Regions from separate parts of the Bradyrhizobium sp. HKCCYLS1011 genome, predicted to be linked through region 2. Evidence: predicted binding sites of a transcription regulator. Region 2 holds the regulator's gene; each other region holds the start of a gene.
The links. Region 2 encodes PhoB, which activates phosphate uptake and scavenging genes when phosphate is short. Its sites were predicted from a motif close to TGTCATNNANCTGTCAT; they were not measured.

Region 1: ACQR1W_RS09995 (alkaline phosphatase D family protein) is a predicted target of PhoB. The motif match lies at 3,337-3,353, and genes of this name have one in related genera.
Region 3: phnC (phosphonate ABC transporter ATP-binding protein) is a predicted target of PhoB. The motif match lies at 2,762-2,778, and genes of this name have one in related genera.

What each region holds. Positions count from the first base shown of each region.
Region 1 covers NZ_JBNPTT010000003.1:233,778-239,720, forward strand. The annotation lists gene ACQR1W_RS09975 (TAXI family TRAP transporter solute-binding subunit) at 1-637, shown strand, start outside; gene ACQR1W_RS09980 (YkvA family protein) at 755-1,156, opposite strand; gene ACQR1W_RS09985 (4a-hydroxytetrahydrobiopterin dehydratase) at 1,263-1,565, opposite strand; gene ACQR1W_RS09990 (TAXI family TRAP transporter solute-binding subunit) at 1,926-3,266, shown strand; gene ACQR1W_RS09995 (alkaline phosphatase D family protein) at 3,420-4,994, shown strand; gene ACQR1W_RS10000 (response regulator) at 5,091-5,465, opposite strand; gene ACQR1W_RS10005 (Crp/Fnr family transcriptional regulator) at 5,628-5,943, shown strand, end outside.
Region 2 covers NZ_JBNPTT010000002.1:211,733-217,675, reverse strand. The annotation lists gene ACQR1W_RS05610 (hypothetical protein) at 1-371, opposite strand, end outside; gene ACQR1W_RS05605 (SRPBCC family protein) at 368-769, opposite strand; gene ACQR1W_RS05600 (VOC family protein) at 785-1,144, opposite strand; gene ACQR1W_RS05595 (helix-turn-helix transcriptional regulator) at 1,199-2,038, opposite strand; gene ACQR1W_RS05590 (methylated-DNA--[protein]-cysteine S-methyltransferase) at 2,048-2,620, opposite strand; gene phoB (phosphate regulon transcriptional regulator PhoB) at 2,924-3,628, opposite strand; gene phoU (phosphate signaling complex protein PhoU) at 3,644-4,360, opposite strand; gene pstB (phosphate ABC transporter ATP-binding protein PstB) at 4,544-5,365, opposite strand; gene pstA (phosphate ABC transporter permease PstA) at 5,362-5,943, opposite strand, start outside.
Region 3 covers NZ_JBNPTT010000016.1:89,804-95,746, forward strand. The annotation lists gene ACQR1W_RS37815 (mechanosensitive ion channel family protein) at 1-137, shown strand, start outside; gene ACQR1W_RS37820 (DUF1045 domain-containing protein) at 145-852, opposite strand; gene ACQR1W_RS37825 (alpha-D-ribose 1-methylphosphonate 5-triphosphate diphosphatase) at 863-2,050, opposite strand; gene ACQR1W_RS37830 (DapH/DapD/GlmU-related protein) at 2,043-2,708, opposite strand; gene phnC (phosphonate ABC transporter ATP-binding protein) at 2,895-3,704, shown strand; gene phnD (phosphonate ABC transporter substrate-binding protein) at 3,789-4,718, shown strand; gene phnE (phosphonate ABC transporter, permease protein PhnE) at 4,790-5,674, shown strand; gene phnE (phosphonate ABC transporter, permease protein PhnE) at 5,671-5,943, shown strand, end outside.

The DNA of each region.
Region 1 (5,943 bases), on a different contig from region 2:
GCGGCTCGGGCTCAACGCCTCCAACTTCCGCTATGTTGAGCAGCGCATCGCGATGGAAAGGCTGAAGAAGGGCGAGCTCGATGCCGTGATCGTGGTCGGCGGCAAGCCCTATAAGTCGGTCAGCAACTTCGTCAATGACGGCGGCCGTTTCCATCTCGTGAATGTCGACTATGAGCGGCCGTTGCAGACCGATTATCTGCCGGCAACCCTCACCTCCAAGGACTATCCGAACCTGATCGCCGAAGGCGACAAGGTCGACACCATCGCGGTGCCCGCGGTGCTCGCTGCCTACAACTGGGCGCCGAACACCGACCGTTATCGCAAGCTCTCTTTGTTCGTTGACGCTTTCTTTTCGAAGTTTCCGGGCTTCCAGAAGCCGCCATTCCATCCGAAGTGGAAGGAGGTTTCGCTGTCGGCGCCGCTCGCGGGCTGGCAACGCTTCCCCTATGCGAAGCAATGGCTGGAAACCCATTCGTTCGAAGGCTCGGCGCGGGACCGGTTTGATGATTTCATGAAGCAAAGTAACGCGGCCAAGGGTGTGCAGTCCGACGCCGATCGCGAGGCCCTGTTCAAGCAGTTCCAGGCCTGGGAAGCCGAGCGGACCGGCAACACACGCGCCCAGACGGGCCAGCGCTGAAGACACGAACGCTTAGCTAGCCTCAAGCAAACAAAAGCCCCGCGGCATCGCCGCGGGGCTTTTTGTTTTGTGGCTCGCTCGCAACGGCCCTGTTACCGGGAGGTGTATCGACGCAGGTCACGTCGTCTCGTCCGCCTTCGCCGCGTCGTCCAGCCCCCGCTTCAGGGCGGCGCGGGCTGCGGCGCGATGGTCCGGCGTGATGTGCGAGGCGACCATGCGAATGGCGGTGGCGAGCACCGCCGCGTCATCGGTGAAGCCGAGCACCGGCATCATGTCCGGAATGAAGTCGAACGGCAGGATGAAATAGGCGATCGCGCCGAGCAGCGCGACCTGCACATGTCGCGGCGTCTCATGGTCGAACGCGCAGTAATACGCGGCCAGCAGGTCCTCGGCGAAGGGCAGCTTCGCCACCACCTGCTTGAACTTGATCCAGAACCTGCGGCGCACGCTGTCGCGGTCCCGCGCCAGGCGCTCGGCCGGTTCGAAACCCACGGTGTAGTCGGTGCTGTCGGATGCCACGTCTGGTTCCCCTTCTGTCATTCCTCGACAGTGTCCCGGCCAAAATGTGGGGACGGCGACGCTGCCCGCAAGACGTGCAGGAGCATGACCAAGGAAGACCGAGGGCTCAAGCGCCCATCTGCGTGGCGATTGCATCCATCGCCCGGGCCAGCTCGATATCCAGAGCGGTGACGCCACCGGCGTCATGCGTCGCCAGCACCACCTCGACGGTGCGGTAGACATTGCGCCATTCCGGATGATGGTCGCGCTTTTCGGCCACCAGCGCGACCCTGCACATGAAGCCGAACGCGGCGTTGAAGTCCTTGAAGGTGAAGGTCCGGGTGATCGCTTCACGCCCGGTCAGTTCAGTCCAGCCGGAAAGCGTCTCCAGGGCTGAGGCCCGTGCGTCGGCCGACAATCTCTCCGCCATGATCGGACTCCCTCTCGTTCATTTTCCCTCATTTGTCCCTGATGAGGGCACAGCCCACGCCGGACACGGCGCGACCGACAGATCCGGTACGAACATACTTCTGCCCGCGCCCCTTCGCCGCAAGGGGAACTTTCACCGGAACAGACCCGAAATCATCGATCTGTCGCATTCAGACGGCTTGCGCACATCCGAGTAACCATGACGCAGATGTAACCCAGCTGTTGCAAGATATTTGCTACAAGTTTGGTCTAGCGGCTTGGAACCAGACCCTCGGCGATTGTTGCCAGCGCGATCATGGGAGGATTGGACCTGGTGGAAGCTCAGACCCCAGCGACACCGCGCGTCACGGTGCGGCCTGCCGTGTTCATCGTCATCGCGGGCCTCCTCGCGATCATCGGCGCGCTGGCTGGCGGCTACTACTTCGCGATGCGCCCGGTACCGCTGAAGATCGCGGTCGGCCCCCCCAACAGCGACGACCTCAAGGTGGTGCAGGCGCTGACCCAGGCCTTTTCGCAAAATCATTCTTATGTGCGGCTGCGGCCGGTACAGACCGAAGGCGCCGCTGAAAGCGCGCAGGCGCTCGCCGACGGCAAGGTCGATCTCGCCATCATCAGAGGCGACCTCAACGTGCCGAAGAATGCGCAAGCCGTTGCGACCTTGCGCAAGAATGTCGTGGTGCTGTGGGTGCCGCCGGGTCGCGGCAAGGGCAAGAAAGGCGGCAAGATCACCAAGATCTCGCAGCTTGCCGGCCACAAGATCGGCGTCATCGGCCGCACCCCCGCCAACGTCAACCTGCTCAAGGTGATCCTGCAGCAATATGGCGTCGATCCCGGCAAGGTCGAGATCCTCCAATTCCCGGTGACGGAGGCCCTGGATGCGGTGCGCAGCCAGAAGGCCGACGTCTGGCTGGCGGCGGGGCCCGTCAACAGCAAGATCACGACCGAAGCGATCGCTGCCTCGACCAAGGACGGCGGCACGCCGACCTTCCTTGCCATCGACTCGGCGGAAGCAATCGCGCAGAACCACCAGGAATATGAATCGGCCGACATCCCGGCCGGCGCCTTCGGCGGCTCGCCGGACCGGCCCGATGACGAGGTGAAGACGATCAGCTTCAACCACCACATCGTGGCGCGCAAGGGCCTGTCGGAATCGACCGTTGCGGCCTTCACCCGCCAGCTGTTCTCGGTGCGTCAGCAGCTGATGTCGGAATTCCCGCTGGCCGCCAAGATCGAGACCCCCGATACCGACAAGGACGCCGCCATTCCGGCGCATCCGGGCGCGGCCGCCTTCGTCGACGGCGAGGAAAAGACCTTCCTCGACCGCTACAGCGATTTCATCTGGTGGGGATTGATGGCGCTGTCTGCGATGGGCTCGGCCGGCGCATGGTTTGCCGGCTACCTGAAAAAGGACGAGCGGATCATCAACACCTCGATGCGCGACCGGCTGCTCGACATGATCACGATCGCGCGCAAGAGCGATTCCTCCGAGGAGCTCGACAATCTGCAGAGCGAGGCCGACGATATCCTGCGCAACACGCTGGCCTGTTTCGAGGACGGCGCGATCGATCACGCCGCACTGACCGCCTTCAACATCGCGCTCGAGCAGTTCCACAACGCGGTGGCCGATCGCAAATTGATCCTGATGAGCATGCCGCAAAATCTTCAGCGCACCGGGGCGCAATTGCGCGCCACCGGCACCTAGCTGGATCAGCGTCGCCGGCGCATCCCGGACAGGCGGTCATCGATCGCAATCCGCCACAGCGGCGTTTCGCTGTAATCCGGATGTCACGGAGTTTTCCTACCTGTCTTGCGCCGTTGCGCCGGCACAGTCCGTCGGCCAACCCGGGAGATGTCCATGACGATCCGAATCCCACGCCACAATTTGCGCAGGCTGTCGCGCCGCCGCTTCCTGTCCACCGCGGCCGCTGCCGGCGTCGGCACGCTGGCCCTGCCCTATCTCAGCCGCGCCGCCGACCGGCCGCAGGTCACCCACGGCGTGCAGTCCGGTGACATCACCATGGATGGCGGCGTGATCTGGTCGCGCGCCGACCGCCCCTCGCAGATGCTGGTCGAGGTCGCGACGTCAGACACGTTCAAGGATGCCCGCGCACTGCCGCCGATCGCGGCGCTGCCGGAAAGCGACTACACCGCCAAGATGCTGGTCGAGAACCTGCCGGGCGGACAGGACATCTTCTACCGCGTGAAATTCCGCGACCTGTCGCATCCCGATGTCGAAAGCGAGCCGGTGACCGGCCGCTTCCGCACCGCGCCGTCGGACAAGCGCGATGTCAGCTTCGTGTGGGGTGGCGATGTCGCGGGGCAAGGCTGGGGCATCAACGCTGACGACGGCGGCATGTTCACCTTTTCGGCGATGAAGAAGCACCGGCCGGACTTCTTCATCCATTCCGGCGACACCATCTATGCCGACGGCGTGATCACCTCCGAGGTGAAACTGTCCGACGGCAAGCTCTGGAAGAACCTGACCATCCCGGAGAAGGCCAAGGTCGCCGAAACCCTCGACGAATTCCGCGCCGCGCATAAGTACAATTTCCTGGACGACAATGTCCGCGCCTTCAATGCCGAGGTGCCCATCTTCGTGCAGTGGGACGATCACGAGGTGACAAACAACTGGTCGGCCTCGAAGGATCTTCCCGCGACCTACAAGGAGCGCAACATCCAGCTGCTCGCGGCGCGTGCCGCGCGCGCCTTCCACGAGATGTACCCATTGCGCGAAAGCATCGTCGAGCCCGGCCGCGTCTATCGCAGCATCTCCTACGGACCGCATCTCGACGTCTTCATGCTGGATGAGCGCTCCTATCGCGGCCCTAACGGTCCGAACCAACAGAGCGAATATGGTCCCGACGCCTATTTCATCGGGCCGGAGCAGATGCGCTGGCTGAAGCGGGCGCTGTTGAACTCGCGCGCGACCTGGAAAGTGATCGCCTCCGACATGCCCCTCAGCCTGATCGTCTATGACGATGCCGCCAACAAAAAGGGCTCCGAAGCTTTCGCGCAAGGCGACGGGCCGCCGCGCGGCCGCGAGCTCGAGATCGCCGAGATCCTGCGCTTCATCAAGACGGCGCCGATCCAGAACACGGTGTGGCTGACCGCCGACGTGCATTACGCCGCGGCGCATTACTACGATCCGAACAAGGCACAGTTCCAGGATTTCGAGCCGTTCTGGGAATTCGTCTCCGGCCCGCTGCACGCCGGCACGTTCGGGCCGAACGAGCTCGACAACACCTTCGGCCCCGAGGTGCGCTTCATCAAGGCACCCGGCCTCGACAAGCAGAACCTGCCGCCGTCGGCCGGTATGCAGTTCTTCGGTCACGTCAAGATCGAAGGTGCCACCGGGCTGATGACCGTGACCTTGCGCGATCGCACCGACATCGCGCTGTGGTCGACCACGCTCGATCCGAAGCTGGGGTAACCGACATCTGCTGACCCAGCCATCGCTCGCACAGTTCGTCCCTTTCCCCGCGCGGGGCGAGGCTTTCAAGCGAGCTCCTGGCACCGAGCGGCGGCGTCAGCCCTTCCGCCGCAGCGCCGCTTCCAGCGCATCGAGGGAGCATGGCTTCGGCAGCCGTGGCCGGTCGGCAAATTCCGCCGGCACGCGGTCGGCGTCGTAGCCCGTCGCAAAGGCAAAGGGAATCTCCAGCGCGGCGAGCCGCTCAGCCACCGCGAAGCTGTTCTCGCGGACCAGGCCGACGTCGAGCAGCGCGAAATCCGGCGCACGTGCATCGATCATCACCAGCGCTTTTGCAACGCTTGCGGCGACGCGCACGGCCGGCACGCCGAAGCCGAGGATCGTATCTTCCAGACCCAGCGCGATGATCGGATCGTCCTCGACGATCAGAACGTCCTGATAATACGCGGGCAAGCCGGGCTGCGAGCCGGTCATAAGCGGGGTTCCAGATATGGAGGACGGCCCCCGCAGCCAGCGCCTTCGCACAAGCACGCCGGCGGGTTCCTGGAACGAAACCACCATACCAGAGTTCCTTTGTCGGTGCACTTGTGAACACAAGGTGCACAGATCACGCATGCGTGCCGCAGGGGAATCGAGATGCTGAGCCAAGGTGTGACGACACTTGCCCGGGAACGTCCCGACAACAATCTCCTGCGGCGGCTGAGCCCGGCAGACTACGCGCTGATCGCACCCTACCTGACCGAGGACCACGCGGCGCCGAACGAGCTGCTCTACAGTCCGGGCGACGACGTGCAGATCGTGCATTTTCCCTGCGGCCCAGCGCTGACGTCCTATCTCGTTGCCAACGAGGACGGCCGTGACGTCGAGACCATTCTGGTCGGCCGCGAAGGCGCAGTCGGCGGTATCGTCAGCGAAGGGTATCTGCCAGCCTATACGCGCATCGTCGTCAAAT
Region 2 (5,943 bases):
TGCACGATGTCGGGCCCTTCGGCGCGGCCGATCATCTGCAGGAAGATCTGGCTGACGGGATCGGACCATTGGATGCGCCAGGCATCAAGACTGGTGTCGTAGATGCGCAGCGTCGTGCCGTAAGGGCCCGGCAGCGCCGGATCTCGCTGCCCGCGGGACGGCACGATCCAGACGTCCTGGATCGCGCGCCCCTCGAGCACCCATCCGAAATGCCACTCGCCATTGCGCCGCCGCGCGGGCGCGTTTTCCGGGAAATGCGTGACGTCGAGCTCCCAGGAGCCGATGAAGCGGCCGTAGAGGTCCATCTTGCCGGCACGATCGGCCGAAGGGCCGGTCGCGCCCAGCGCGTCGAGAAACGCGGATGAGGTCATGAGCGTCGGCCTCCCAAAGCCTTCTGCATGGCCGCCGCGCCGAGCTCCATCTGCCCATCGATATAGGGCGCGATCTCGTGCGGCAGCACGTCGGTGATCCAGACCATGCGACACCGCGTCTCGCCGTCAGGAAAGATCTGGACCGACGCGCTGTGCTGCGCGATGCGCTCATGTCCAACGGAATAAACCAGACGCCGTCGCGTCTCGTCGCAATCGACCAGCCTCTCGCGCGCCACGCTCCCGTTGGCGAAGGTCAGGATGCGCACGTCGCCATCAAGCTTCGCGTCAAGCACGAAACCTGGCGCCAGCCGCGTATGCACGGCGGCGAAATCGCGCACTGCGTCCCAGGCGATGGCGGCCGGCGCATCGATCGGAATGTCCTTGTGAATGGATGCCATGATACGCACTCCGATTCAGGCACAGACCGCTTCGACATTGTTGCCGTCGGGATCGATCAGAAACGCAGCGTAGTAGGTCGGGCTGTAGTCGAGGCGTGGCCCGGGCCCGCCGTTGTCGCTGCCGCCAGCCTTGAGGCCTTCAGTGTAGAATTTGCTCACGGCAGTATGATCCGGCGCGCGGAACGCAATATGCGCACCGGCCTGCCGCTCGCCCTTCTTCAGGTACAGCCACAGCGCCGGCGCACCTTTCGGGCCCAAGCCGGCAGAGGTCTCGTCCTTCGAACACAGGACATGGCCAAGCGGCGCCAGCGCGGCCGAATAAAACCGCACACTGGCATCGAGGCTGCTCACTCTCAGGCCGATATGATCGTACATTGGTGATCTCCATTCCTCGCGCGCGACAATCGCGCGGCGCTGGCGATCACCTAATCAATGCCGGCTCAAGCCTTCTTGGAGAATCTTGCGCATGCCGCGCGAGGCCTTGCGGAACCGCAAGGGCGAAACACCCGCTGCGCGCGTGAAAGTGCGGGTAAAGTTGGAGAGATCGGCGAAGCCGACGTCGTAAGCGATGTCGGTGACGGGCGCATCGTCTTCGCTGAGCCGCCGCGCAGCATGGCGCAGCCGAGAACGAACCAGATATTGGTGCGGCGTGACACCAAGCGTGGCCGCAAACAGTCTGAGAAAATGAAATGGGCTGAGGCCGGCCTGATGCGCAGCATCCTCGAGGTCGATCGCGCGATGCGAATTGGCGTCGATCCATAGCGCGGTCTCGACCGCGCGGCGGCGAACACGCCCGGCGGCGACAGCCGGATTAGGCGACTTGCCGGCGATGGCCGCCACGAACCGGCTGGCGAACAGATGGCCGACCTCGTCGAGGCCGAGATCGCTGCTACCGGCAGCCGCGGCCTGAGCCAGCTCGCCAATCACCATCAGTTCCGGCAGCGGCGGTACGGCGCCGGCCTGCCAAACGTCCCTGCTGCCGCCGATCTCCTCGACCAGCTCCGGCGCAAGAAAGAACGACAGGCACTCATCGCCACAGACATGATCATGCGTGCACGTGAACTCGTCGCCGGGATGCCCGATCAGGATAGAGCCGGTGACGAGCTCGAAAAAGCGACCGCGGTGATGGCAGCCGAAACTGCCCTTGCGCACATAGGAGACCGAATGGCTGCCAAACTGCTCGGCATAGGGCAGCTCACCCGACACTGCAGTGCAGCGGAACTCGGAGACGGTTACGGAGCGGCTGGTCAGCAGGATGGTTGTGGCCATCCGCTCGATCTAGTGCGTGGCGCGCGGCCGATCAACCGCCAGCAGCGCGTCGAACAAAGTCATCCCTGTCTGCGCCCCGGCACCTTCGAGCGACAGCAGCCGGCGCTGCGAGATCGCGCCTCGGTTCGGCGAGGCTTTTTCGATCCCGTTTGCGGCCAGTACACGATGGCAAGGTACGATCAGCGGAAGCGGATTTTTCGCCAGCGCCTGGGCCACCGAGTAGAACGCTCCCGTGGCATGCAGGCTGGCTGCAATCTCGCCCGGCTCGCGGGTTTCGCTACGCGGAATGCGGCGGATATAGTCATACACGCGCTGATTGAACGGGGTGATCCCGGTCATGTCGAGGCTGACGTCGGCAAAATCCGCAGGCTGCCCACGCAGTATCATCACGATGGCGTCGATAGCGGACTCGGCATTTGGGGGCGGGGCCAATTCGCGGGTTTCGGGAAATTGCCGGAACAATCGCCGGCGCGTCTCGATCTCCCGCGTCTCCGGTAATTGAACGCCGATGATGCCAACGTCGCTCCAGACAATGCCGCAACGACCGACCAACGTATCGAAGATCGTATACCCACGCCCCATGACGCCACCCCCAACCCGCGGGGATCATATCATCGTCACAATCGGGCGCACCAGGTTTGTGACAAGTTGTAAACACGATGCGCGCAAGAAGCGTTCGACCGACCAGTCGGCAACTCCCGGATCGGTCCGGGGTCTTTTCGAGGGGCGCGATCGCGCAGCCTATCAGTCGTCCGGCACGTAAGCCCGCCGATCGTTCGCGGACTCGCTTGAACAGATGCAACCCGCGGTCGCAAGAAAAAGGCGGAGCCAAAACGGCTCCGCCTGATCTTTCTGATCCTGATGGCTGCGGTGGCGGACTGAGCGCTACGACTCCGCTTTGGCAAATCGATCGTCGAGCGCGTAGCCGGCACCGCGCACGGTGCGGATCGGATCCTGCTCGCGACCCGGATTGAGCAGCTTGCGCAAGCGGCCGATATGAACGTCCACCGTGCGCTCGTCGATATAGATGTCGCGTCCCCAGACGCTATCGAGCAGCTGCTCGCGGCTGAACACACGACCCGGATGCTCGAGGAAGAATTCGAGCAGCCGATATTCGGTCGGGCCCAGATCGATCGGCCGCCCTGAACGCGCGACGCGGCGCTTCTCGCGGTCGAGCTCGATGTCGCCATAGGCGAGCACTGTGGCGAGCCGCTCGGGGCTCGCGCGACGCAGCAGGCCTTTGACGCGCGCCAGAAGCTCGGGCACCGAGAACGGCTTGACGATGTAGTCGTCCGCTCCGGTGGCGAGCCCGCGGACGCGCTCGCTCTCCTCACCGCGCGCCGTCAGCATGATGATCGGCAGCTGCTTGGTCTCCGGCCGCGCGCGCAGGCGGCGGCACAGCTCGATCCCGGACAGCCCCGGCAGCATCCAGTCGAGCACCACGAGATCGGGCACCCGCTCCTTGAGCCGGGTGTCGGCATCGTCGCCACGCGCGACCGTCTCGACCTCGTAGCCCTCGGTTTCCAGATTATAGCGCAGCAACGTGGTCAGCGCTTCCTCGTCTTCCACAACCAGAATGCGCGCACTCATCGGTCAGCTTCTCTCTCAGTTGCCGGGGGCGGTAACGGCGAAGGACGTCATGTCACCCTTCGGTCGCTTGTCGACCATCTGCTGGCCCTCGATCATGTAGAACACGGTTTCCGCAATGTTGGTGGCGTGATCGCCGATCCGCTCGATGTTCTTGGCGCAGAACATCAGGTGGATGCAGAACGAGATGTTGCGGGGATCTTCCATCATGTAGGTCAGCAGCTCGCGGAACAGCGAGGTGCAGATGGCATCGACCTCCTCATCGCTCTTCCAGACCGTCATCGCCGCCGGCAGGTCATGGGCGGCATAAGCATCCAGCACCGACTTGACCTGCGACTGCACGAGGTCGGTCATATGCTCGAGCCCACGGATCAGCTTCAGGGGATGGAAATCACTCTCCAGCGCCGCGACCCGCTTGCCGATATTCTTGGCGAGATCGCCGATCCGCTCAAGATCGGTGGCAACCCGCATCGCACCGACGATCTCGCGCAGGTCCACCGCCATCGGCTGCCGGCGCGCGATCGTCAGCACCGCGCGCTCCTCGATCAGCCGCTGCAGATTGTCAATCTCGCCATCGGCCGCGATCACGCGCTCACCGAGCGCGATGTCCCGCCGCACCAGCGCGTCGACGGAGTCGACGATCAGCCGCTCGGCCAGGCCGCCCATCTCTGCGACCAACCGGGTCAGTTCCTGAAGATCACTATCGAACGCCTTGACGGTATGTTCACTGGCCATGTCTCTCTCCTCGGCAATGCGTCGTGTTCCGTTGCGTCAATTCAGCCCTCATTGCCCTAGCCCACCGCCCAAGACAGTGGGGACGCATACCGTGCCGGACCGCATTGACTGTTTTAAGCGGACTGCCCCCTGCCGATCCGATGCAAGGGGGCTACGCGAACGGACGAACGTTCCGATCCGGCCTCAGCCGAAACGGCCCGTGATGTAGTCCTGGGTTCGCCGATCGCTCGGCGAGGTGAAGATCTTGCTGGTATCGTCGAACTCGATCAACTCGCCGAGATACATGAAGGCGGTCTTGTCGGAGACGCGCGCCGCCTGCTGCATATTATGAGTGACGATCGCGATCGTGTAGTTCTCGCTCAATTCCTGGATCAGCTCCTCGACCTTGGCGGTCGAGATCGGGTCCAGTGCCGAGCACGGCTCGTCGAACAGGATCACCTCGGGCCGAACCGCGACAGTACGGGCGATGCAAAGACGTTGCTGCTGGCCGCCAGACAGGCTGAGGCCCGACGCGTTCAGCTTGTCCTTCACCTCGTTCCAGAGCGCACCGCCGCGCAGCGCCTTCTCGACCCGGTCATCCATCTCCGATTTCGAGATCTTCTCATAGAGGCGGATGCCGAAGGCGATATTCTCGTAGATGGTCATCGGGAACGGCGTCGGCTTCTGGAAAACCATGCCGACACGAGCGCGCAGCAGATTCAAATCCAGCTTGGGGTCGAGAATATCGGTCTTGTCCAGCATCAGCTGGCCTTCAGCACGCTGACCCGGATAGAGGTCGTACATCCGATTGAAGATGCGCAGCAGCGTGGATTTGCCGCAGCCGGACGGGCCGATGAAGGCCGTGACCCGGTTCGTCCCTAGCGACAGGTTGATGTTCTTCAGCGCATGGTGATCGCCGTAGTAGAAGTTCAGGTTCCGGACAGTCACCTTCGCCGGGGCGTCCGGCAGGGATTTGTTCGGAATGGCGCCCGCCGGGCTGGACACGGAAACGGACATGTCGGTCATTTTGCGCTCCTCTCGGCGCCCAGAATGCGCGCGCTGATATTCAGGGCAAGCACGGTCAAGGTGATCAGAAGGGCTCCGCTCCAGGCCAGCTGTTTCCAATAGGCATAGGGGCTCTGGACGAAGTTGTTGATGGTTACGGGCAGATTGGCCATCGTGTGGGTGAGATCGAGGCTCCAGAACTGGTTCGACAGCGCGGTGAACAGAAGCGGCGCGGTCTCGCCGGCGACGCGCGCCGTGGCCAGCAGCACGCCCGTGATCAGGCCCGAACGCGCGGCGCGATAGGCGATGCGCCGGATCACCAGCGACCGCGGCAGGCCAAGCGCGGAAGCCGCCTCGCGCAGCGGATTGGGCACCAGCAGCAGCATGTCCTCGGTGGTCCGCAGCACGACCGGGATCACGATCACGGCGAGCGCCAGACAGCCCGCGATGGCCGAGAAGCCGCGCATTGGAACCACGACCGCGCCGTAGACGAACAGACCGATGATGATCGAGGGCGCCGAGAGCAGGATGTCGTTGATGAACCGGATCACCGAGGTGAGCCGGTCGTGGCGGCCATATTCGGCAAGGTAGGTGCCGGC
Region 3 (5,943 bases), on a different contig from region 2:
AAGTCCGGGAGAAGCTCATCGCCTTCCTGCAGAAGGAGATGCGCGACGCGCTGCCGCGCGACCGCGCCGACATCTCGCCACCGCTTGCCGTGTACGAGGATCAGGCGCCGACGCGTTACACCGGCGCATCGCACTGAACGCGCGTTATCGGGCAGCGCTGCTCGCGAGCGGCCAGGCGCCGATGATGCGGAAGCGCGTGGCCGGATCGGATTGACGGAACAGGGCGATCGAATCGACGGCGAGCCGCGCGAGGCCGATCTCCGCAAAGCGTGCCTGCAGCATCGACAGGATCGACTCGCGACGCGCGGCCTCGAGCCGGCACGTCAATGTCATATGGAAGCGGAATTCCTCCATGACGTACGGGTAGCCCCAGGCATCGAGATATTCAAGCTGGCGCGGCGGCAGCGCCTCCGGTCGTCTGCGCGCGCGATCCTCTGACGTGATCGGCGCGCGGAAGGCGTCGAAGGCGCGGACGCAATCCGCTGCGAGTGCCTGAAGCGCGTCAGATCGATCGCCTGGCACGACCGCAATAAAGCCGCTGATCGCCGCCACCACCGGTCGGATGATCGGGATCGTGCGCGGCCTTGCTGCGAAGGCCGCGCACGCTGCGATCAGGTCAGCTTCGCTCTTTCCCATGGCGAGTCCGAACGGCGCTTTCAACGTCGCATGGAAGCCATATTTGCGCGCGTCTTCGGTCAGGTCGCGCCAGTCGGGGACGGCTTTCACAATCCGATCGGCAAATGCCACGTCACGACCGCTTCTTGCGTCATAACCGAGCAGAGCGTTGCCGAAGCCATCGAGCGGGCTCGCTGTGGGCGCATAATAGATCGCATAACGTGGAAATTGGGCCATTGTCGTCGACTTACTCCGCGGCCGCCGCGCGAGCGTATCGTGACGCTGTGAGCCGGTCTGCTTCAGTCAGGTAAGTCAGACGGCCGTTAGAGATCGCGGCGACGATGCGCGGCCGCATCGGCAATCGATCGTCGACCAGGATGATGTCCGCGCGGCGACCATCGGCAATCGTGCCGCGGTCGGACAGGCCCGCCGCGCGTGCTGGTCCGCCCGAGACAAGGTCCCATGCGCGAGCCAATGGCAGCACGCCGTCGGCGGCGAGGCGAAAGGCGGCAAGCAGCGGCGCCGGATAGTAATAGTCGGAGGCCAGCACCGAGCAGAGGCCTTTTGCGATCATGTCGCTCGCCTTGGTCCAGCCCGTGTGGCTGCCACCGCGCACGACATTCGGGGCGCCATAGACGATCGCATCGCCGCCCGCTGCTGCTGCCCGCGCCGTCTCCTCATTGACCGGGAACTCAGCAATGGTCACGCCCTGCGCGCGGTAGGCCTTGCGCATAGCCGGCGTATCGTCGTCATGCGAGAGCATCCGCACGCCGGCGTCGCGAGCGATGGTGGCCAGGCGCGCAATCGACGCAGGCACCTCATCGGCGCGCGAGACGATTTCGGCCACCAACCGATCGAAGGCCTCGCCGGATAGCCCGGTCCGGTCGACCATGCGCTGGCGCTTCTGCGGCTTATCGAGGGAGGCGAGCGTCGAATCCATGTGATCGTTGAAGGCGAAGACGTCTATCCGCCCCGCTGCCAGCCACTGTCCGATCTCCGCCTCGGCATCGAGATTGTAGGTTTCGTGACGCAGATGGAAACGCGTGTCGGCGGCAAGCTGCGGCCGCAAGGCTTCGATCGCTTCGAGCAGGCGGCGTGCATTGTCGCCGCTGCGGAGGCCGGGCTCCCACGACCAGGTCGTCGCGTGAAATACTGTGGTGATGCCGTTCGTGATCGCCTGGCGGTCGCTGTCGATCAGCGCCACGTCGACCGGGAAGCCGACGCCGGGACGCGGCTCCATCTGGCGCTCGAACGCGTCGCCATGCAGATCGACGATGCCGGGAAGAACGAGAAGCTCGCGCGCGTCGAGTTCGAGATCAGACCCGCGGCGGATTGTGCCGATTCCGGCGACCTTACCTTGGGCAATTAAGAGAGATGTTTCGACGAATTCGTCGCCGAGCAGTGCCCGGCCACCTGAGACAATGAAATCAGTCATGAGAGGCACTTTGCCGCACCCGGTCTCTGACGTCGAGTGCTGACTCATATTTGCTCAGAAAATCACCGATCGCCAACTGCCGGAAGTCCGGCAATGCCGCGCGCAGCGCCTCGTGATCCCAATCCCACCACGCCAGCCGGACAAGCCGTTCGGCGATCTCTTCCGGAAAGCGACGTTTGATTGGGCGGGCGGGATTGCCGGCGACGATCGTATAGGCCGGCACGTCCTTGGTGACGACGGCTCCGGCCGCAACCACCGCGCCAGTCCCGATGCTGCGGCCGGGCAGCACGATCGCGCCATGGCCGATCCAGACATCGTGACCGATCTTCACGTGATGTTGCTTGCGCCAGGCAAAGAACTCGGCGTCGTCGCTTTCGCCAGGAAAATAGGCGCTGGCGCGATAGGTGAAGTGGGCTTGCGTCGCCCGATGCATCGGATGGTTGCCGGGATTGATCCGCGTCATCGCCGCGATCGAGCAGAATTTGCCGATGCTCGTATAGGTGATCTGGGCGTCGTTCACCACGTAGGAGTAGTCGCCCATCGTGACGTCGAGTAGCATCGTGCGTGCGCCGACTTCGCAATAAGCGCCAAGCGTCGAGCCCTGAACGCTGGCGCTGGAATCGATGGTAGGGGCTATCCCAAGCATTTTGCCGGCCATCTCGATCTCTATTACCTCTTTACCTGCTGCGGATCCCGTCTTCTATCACGGTAATGACGGTGAGGTGACAAGTCCGTGACGTGTGCTCGCGGCGTGTGGATCGTCCTGCGACGCAGTGGGACTGTCACATAACTGTAGAATCCCGGCGCTAGCGGAGTCCGGAAGCGAACCGGTCCGGAGAACCCAATGCTGGTGGTAGATGGTCTGACGTGCCGTTTCGGCGCGAAAGCCGCAGTTGACAACGCATCCTTCTCCATCATGCCGGGCAGCTTCGTCGGCGTCATCGGGCGCTCCGGCGCCGGTAAATCAACTCTCTTGCGGTCGATCAATCGGCTGAGCCCCGTCAGTGGCGGTCGGATCCTGTTCAAGGATGTCGATGTCACCGCGCTGCGTGGTCGTGAGTTGCGGCAATGGCGCGCCCGCTCGGCGATGATCTTTCAGCAATTCAACCTGGTCGGCCGACTCGATGTTCTGACCAATGTTCTGATGGGACGGCTGGCGCATATCCCATCCTGGCGCTCGCTGGCGCAGCTCTGGCCTGGGCAGGACGTTGCGGTCGCCCTCTCGGCGCTCGAGCAGTTCGATATGGCCGCGCTGGCGGCTCAGCGCGCTGACCAGCTCTCCGGCGGTCAGCAGCAGCGCGTTGCCATCGCGCGCGCCCTGGTGCAGGAGCCTGAGCTCATTCTCGCCGACGAGCCGATCGCCTCGCTCGATCCGCGCAATACCAAGATCGTGATGGATGCGCTTCTACGCATCAACAAGCATTTCGGCATCACGGTGATCTGCAACCTGCATTCGCTCGATCTGGCGCGCGGCTATTGCGACCGCCTGATCGGCATGGCCACCGGCCGCGTCGTCTTCGACGATGTGCCTGTGGCGCTGACGCCTCAGATCGCTCGCGAGCTTTACGACCTTGAAGCCGACGAAGTGATGGATGCGACGCTTCCTTCGCCAGCCGAAACCGTTCCGGCCCTCGGCCAAGCGGCCGTGGCCTGATTGTCCGTGTTTCCAAAGTGGCCGTTCATGACGAGCGGCCGTTTTAGGAAAAATCGAGTCCCACCTGATCCCAGAGGATACATCATGATCAACCGTCGAGTCGTTCTGGCCGGCATGGCGTCCATCGCATTCACTGCGTCCGCTTCCGCGGAAGATTGGCGTGCGAAATATCCCGAAATCACGTTCGCGGCGATCCCCTCCGAGAACGGTTCCGGCGTCGTCGAGCGCTATACGCCGTTCGTCAACTATCTCTCCAAGGAGCTCGGTATCAAGGTGACGCTCCGAGTCGCCAACGACTACGCTGCGGTGATCGAAGGCCAGCGCGCCGGCAACATCCATATCGGCTATTATGGCCCAGCGTCGTTTGCTCGCGCCCGTCTCACCGGTGTCAAGACCGATGCCTTCGTGATCGACGTTAATTCCGACGGTTCGAAGGGCTATTACTCGGTATTCTACGTTCTTGCGAACAGCCCCTATCACAAGGTCGAGGACCTCAAGGGCAAGAACCTCGGCCTCGTCGATCCGAACTCGACGTCCGGCAATAACATGCCGCGGTTCAAGCTGAACCAGCTCGGCCTTGACCCCGAGACCTATTTCTCCAAGGTGGTCTTCACCGGCAGCCATGAGAACGCGGTGCTGGCTCTCGCCCAGGGTACGGTCGAGGTTGCCGCCAATTGGTGGAACAGCGAAGACGATTCCAACCTGACCCGTATGCTCACCAAGAACATGGTGAAGACGGCGGACGGCAAGCCGATGACGAAGGATGACTTCCGCATCATCGTCAAGTCCGACATGATCATCAACTCGCCTTACGCTTATCTGTCCGACCTGCCGGATGACATGAAGGCTGCGATCAAGCAGGCGTTCCTGGATGCCGCGCAGAAGGATCCGGAAGCCTACAAGAAGCTGTCCGACGGCAAGAACCGTCCTTGGGAGCCGATCACGAACGAGGACTACAACAAGACGATCGAGCTGATCAAATTCGTCGACAGCCTGCGCAAGAAGGCGTCCTGACGGGTCATAGGCGTTCCAGGGCCGGGTCGATCGGACCCGGCCTTTTTCCTTTGCTGCCGCGCGGGCCCGCAATGACATCCGCTGTCTCCATTCTTCCCAGCCAGCAACTGGACGCGCTCAACGCGGAGTATCGCGGCGCTATCGCGCGCAAGCGGCTCCGGTTCTACGTCGCAACCATCCTCTTCATTGCGCTGCTTGTGCTGGCCGGCATCGGCGCCGAAGTGAACTTCCGGACCTTCTTTACCTATTTCGGCAATTTCGTCAGCTATTTCGATCGTATCCTGAAGCTCGATGACGGCAGCCGGGTCTGGACCAATATTCCAGAGTGGTTCTGGGGCTTGAAAAAGTGGCTCAAGCTGCTCGGCGAGACGCTCCTGATCAGCTATGTCGGCACCTTGACCGGGATGGTGTTTGCGTTCTGCCTCAACTTTCTGGCTGCTGAAAACACCTCACCAGCTCCCTGGCTGCGCTTTTTGGTCCGACGTCTTTTGGAGTTCGCCCGAACCGTTCCGGGTATCGTGTTCGCGCTGATCTTCGTCATCGCGTTCGGCCTCGGGCCAATGGCCGGCGTGCTCGCGATCGCAGTTCATTCGACTGGCGCGCTTGGCAAGCTGTTCTCGGAAGTGGTTGAGAATGCCGACATGAAGCCGGTCGAAGGCATCCGTTCGACCGGGGCGAGCTGGTTGTCCTCGATGCGGTTTGCGGTCTTGCCGCAGGTCATCGCCGGCTTCGTCAGCTACACGCTGTTGCGCTTCGAGATCAACGTCCGCGAGGCCTCGGTGATGGGTTTCGTCGGCGCCGGCGGCATCGGGCAGGAGCTCGTGGTTGCAATCCGCAAGTTCTATTATTCCGATGTCAGTGCGATCCTGGTGATGATCGTGGTCACGGTTTTCCTGATCGATATCAGCACCGGTTGGCTGCGCGCGAGGCTGTTCGGCGCGGAGGCGCGCACATGAGCCAGCTGGAACGGCCGGATCCACAGCAGCTGCGCGGCCGCTATCCTCACGTCTTTGACCGGCCCATGGCCGCGCGCCTCGCAACGCCGCTGATGCTGGTGCTCGCGCTTGCGATCTTCGGGTTCGGTCTGGTCGATCTGGAATTTTCCCCGAGCCGGATGCTCTCGGGACTTAGCCAGCTCGGCTGGATCGCACGGATGATGCTGCCGCCGGATCCCGGTTCATCGCTGCCGCTTTATCTCAAGGCGCTGGGCGAGACGCTCTCGATC